Regions from separate parts of the Veillonella sp. 20925_1_51 genome, predicted to be linked through region 1. Evidence: riboswitches for the same ligand, from Rfam matches in the RefSeq annotation. Region 1 holds a riboswitch; the other holds the start of a gene.
The links. A riboswitch is a leader RNA that binds a small molecule or an ion and turns the genes downstream of it on or off. The one in region 1 is predicted to bind cobalamin.
Positions count from the first base shown of each region.

Region 2: another riboswitch for cobalamin. It lies ahead of O3607_RS04035 (methylmalonyl-CoA mutase family protein); the one in region 1 lies ahead of nikB (nickel ABC transporter permease).

Region 1 covers NZ_JAPVXT010000008.1:39,456-41,876, reverse strand. The annotation lists gene nikC (nickel transporter permease) at 1-355, opposite strand, end outside; gene nikB (nickel ABC transporter permease) at 355-1,293, opposite strand; cobalamin riboswitch at 1,441-1,629, opposite strand; gene potE (putrescine-ornithine antiporter) at 2,020-2,421, opposite strand, start outside.
Region 2 covers NZ_JAPVXT010000003.1:25,533-27,953, forward strand. The annotation lists gene rarD (EamA family transporter RarD) at 1-606, opposite strand, end outside; cobalamin riboswitch at 773-949, shown strand; gene O3607_RS04035 (methylmalonyl-CoA mutase family protein) at 1,244-2,421, shown strand, end outside.

The DNA of each region.
Region 1 (2,421 bases):
CCGGGAAGGATAGCATAATGTCCGCAAGACGCATGAGGACCATTTCGATTTTCCCGCCGAAATAACCAGCTACAGCACCGATAATAGTACCAATGCTTACCATGATAACAACGATACTGACACCCATAAACAAGGATAACTGTGTACCATAAATGATGCGAGACAATACATCACGACCAAGCTTATCTGTACCAAACCAATGTTGACTACTTGGCGCTTGTAATGCTTGACTCAGATTTGAGCTAAAAGCATCACCCGGAGCAAGCCATGGTGCAAATATAGCTATGAGAACTACCACAATCATCAAGGCGCTATAGAAAGAGAACAATTTATGTTTTTGAATAAATTCTGCCATTATGCTCTCTCCCTTTTTAATCTAGGGTCTAACAAGATATATGACGCATCAACTAATGCATTAATACACATATATGCTAAGGCAACCCACAACACAAAACCTTCGATCAATGGATAGTCGCGCATGGTAATGGCATATACTGCCATATTCCCAAGGCCAGGCCAGGAGAATACCATTTCAATAACTGCAACACCGCCTAATAACCAACCGATAACAACGCCCAGTATAGTGATAAGTGGTAATACTGCATTAGGCAAAATATGACCGAATAAAATTTTCATCTCACTCACACCACGAGCACGTGCGCCGATAACATAATCCTTTTGCATTTCTTCAAGAATAACGAGACGAACTTGGCGCATGTACTTGGACCCGACTACAACAGCTAATGTAACGGCTGGTAGAATTACACCGATAGGAGTTACACGAGAAGATGCAATAGGAACAAGTCCTAATTTAAGGCCAAAGATATAAATCAGTACAAGGCCTAACCAGAATGATGGCATAGACACGCCTACAAAGGAAGCAACGCGCAACAGATAGTCGATCCATTTGTTTCGATTTAAGGCGCTTATAATCCCTGCCGGCAATGCATAGAGCAATGTAAATACTAATGCTGTACCTGCTAGCATAACTGTCCCTGGCAAAGCCTCCAACATACGATCTACAACAGGCTTTTTAGCAGAGTAACTCATCCCTAAGTCACCTTGTGCAGCATTCACAACCCAGTTTGCATATTGCACTATAAACGGTTTATCTAACCCAAGCTGAGCTCGAGTTTCATCGATAAGCTCCTGAGATACAATTGTATCTGCCGTTTCTAGTAACATCGTTACTGGATCGCCTGGTGCTAAATAAGTGAGACAAAATGTTAAAAAAGTAATGCCAAACAGTGTAACAATGAATTGACCTAGCTGTTTAGCAAAGCGTTTGCCCATAGGCGCCTCCTCCTATACTCTCTAAATACTACAATAATCTAAATGAACAACTAATATGCTTATTTCTCCCGATATAGCAGAGGTGCATATAGGAAAACGACAAAAAAGGTTAGTCCACCTGACTAACCTAAATTAAGTATAGTATGTACAATACCATACATTTAGAGCAGGCTTTCTGACTCATGATTCATCGCAATATTTCGGCCTTCCCAGTTTCCCAGTGACCCTATAATGAAACCTTGCTCCTCATTACAGCTATTTGCATAGTATGGGATTTACACCCATTTTCCTCTTTTACGCTCGGTATACCCCGACACTCATTAGTTTATTCATTTTTATCGATTATAAATATACTATATTAATAATATGTTTACAATACATATACCCCTTAGGGGTATTGTTATATTTAGTAAAATCAATATAATTTTTATACTAATAAAAATTATCGATTACTGAACAAGTCTCTATTTATGTATAAACCCATACAAATCACTTTATATATATGATTTTTTCCGTATTAACTGTATCCAACTGTATATATATTAATTATTATTATAATGGTAATTTTCTCATGAATTTTTTTTATACATACCGAAAAAACTCTTAATCACTTTAGCAACTATCAATTATTTATAATTAATAAAATTATAATTAATAAGTCTGATTAATATACCAAAAAGAGGCTGTTACTAAGTAACAGCCTCTTATAAGACGAGAGATATTCAGTTAATCGATACTTTGTTGTAAGCGGTGCGCTTTGCGTGTAGCCCACGCTTTACGCAAAACATAGATCACAAGACCAATGCTTACTGCCACGGCACTACCAACCATAGCATCAAAGCCACATGCATAGATAGCATATAAGCAATACACAACGCCTGCACCAAATACGTAATTGTAGCGTTTAATACGGCTTTCAGCTACGCCAGCCATACGCATCATTGTAGGTACAGCTAAGATGCACAATACATATGGTACTACGTTAGTTACAACCGCTAAGTTTACCAATACTTCAAATTGCTCACGCAAAGAATCACTTGCAGTGAACAATGTAAGTAATGTTTCAACAGCGAGTAGAATGAATACGCCACGAACAGGAGCATCATTACTATTTACACGAGCGAATAC
Region 2 (2,421 bases), on a different contig from region 1:
AGAGGTATCTATGGTTGCCAAATACCATAGCGCTATCGGTGTAACAAGCCACGCCTCCAAAGCAATACTCGAAAATGGATGGATGGTGAGGCGTTTCTTTACGGCTCCATATAGGCTAAATGATACAGCTAGTGCGATGGAGACAATCGGTAAGGACCCTAGTTCATAGGTCATGATTGATACACCTAGTACGGCGATGGCCATGCTCAGTTTTTGGGACCATAGCAAGGTTTCTTTGTAGATAACGATGCCGAGCAATACGTTGAGGAGAGGGTTGATATAATACCCGAGGCTAGTATCGAGAACGTGTTGGTTGGTAACAGCCCAAATATAAGTGAACCAGTTGACGCTAATAAGGGCGGCTGCCAGTAATAATAGGCCGAACTGTGAAAGATGTGTGCGCAAGTATTGAATATCGATGCGCAGTTGTTGGCGGCCCATAGCAAGGATGATGAAGATCATCCAAACACCAGACCAGATGATGCGGTGCGATAATACTGAAAAGGATGAAACTTGGTTAAGTAGTGCCCAATAAAGGGGGAGCAAACCCCAGATTAAGCAGCACAGTAATGTAGTACTGAGCCCTTTTTTGTTTATATCATTCATAATGCAACCTCCTCTTATTGATAGCATTATTATATCATGCTGATAATGTTATATGCGTTTTTGTCATTTTATATATGCGTTAGTTATAACTTAAAATTTGTTACTTATGATTAACTGTTATGTTCATTGACTTTGTGCATATTGTTACACTATATTGGACTTAGAACAACGAATATAGAGAATAGGTGTCACAAGACTTAATAGAGAAATCGGTACAAGCCGATGCGGTCCCGCCACTGTAAGGACGAGCCTGCTTTCATAGATGTCACTGGAGAAATCTGGGAAGGCGAAAGCGAGGTGATGAGCCCAAGCCAGGAGAACTGCCTATTTGATAATCACCGTTATGTACCTACGAGCGATAGGAAGGGGATTGGGGTATGCTGGTTTCAGTGTTTTTTGGTGTACCTTTCAATAAGAAACCTTACGTGTCACTTTTGGGTGGCACGTTTTTTTATTGCCCTTGAAAGTGGCTGTTAAGCATATATATCAGGCTTCATAGTTAATGAATTGATGAACACATATTTGAGGTTGATGTGATCTAAATATAGGAAAGCTCGTGTGATGTATATGTATAACAATTCGCAGGTACGGTGCGCTGTTTCTCGGTATGGTTTCGAGTTGAAAAGGAGGCACATATATGTCTGACAAAAAGACTTCAAAGGATGCTGAACGCGATCTATTAGCTCCTGTATCCTTTGATGAATTTGAGAAACCTACGTATGAACAATGGCAGGCTGAAGTTGAAAAGGCGTTAAAAGGTGGCGACTTCCACAAGAAGATGTTCACGAAAACCTATGAAGGTATCACGTTGCAGCCAATTTACACACCTGCACTGCATGCAGAAGCAATTCCAAAGGGCGTATACCCTGGGGCAGGCGAGTTCCTACGTGGTACTAAGGCAAGTGGTTATATTAAAGACTCTTGGGGTGTATCCCAATATGTAGATGACTCTTTGCCTAAGGATGCCAATCATGCAAGTTTATACGAGATTGTAAAAGGTGGCACCATTCACAACATCCGCCTAGATGAAGCAACACGCCATGATCAAGATGTGCAAGTAGGCGCATCCGTTGGCGTTGGTGGTACATCTTTGTCCACCATGGATGACTGCAAACAATTGATTGACCGCTTCAATTTGAAGGAAAATCCTTTGTACATTGAAACAGGTGCTTCTGCAGCCATCTTGCTTGGCATGTTAGCGGCTACGGTGAAAGGCGCTAAAAAACAAACATCTGATTTGAAAGGTCTCGTTGGTGCAGACCCTATCGGTGTTTGGGTGAAAGATGGTGCTTTGCACATTTCCTTAGATACAGCCTTTGATGAAATGGCACATACTGTTGTGTGGGCTAAAGAACAAGCACCAGAGCTTAAAACAGTACTCGTATCTGGCGATGTATACGCTAATGGCGGCGCTAACGATGTGCAAGAGGTTGCCTATGCATTGGCAACAGCTGTTTGCTACGTGCGTCAATTAGCACAACGGAACATCGATATTCACACCATTGCGAAAAGCATGATGTTCACATTCTCCTTAGGGGCTAATTTCTTTATGGAAATTGCTAAATTGCGTGCATTGCGCGTACTTTGGGCTCGCATCATGGAAGCATTTGGTGCTGAAGAAGCGGACCGCGCTGTTCATGTACACGGTAGAACATCTGCTTTCACAAAAACTGTATACGACCCATATGTAAACTTGTTGCGTAATACAACACAAGCATTCTCTGGCGTTGTAGGCGGTTTGAACAGCCTTGAAGTATCTCCATTCGACCAACCAATTCGCAAATCGGATGACTTCTCTCGCCGTATTGCTCGTAA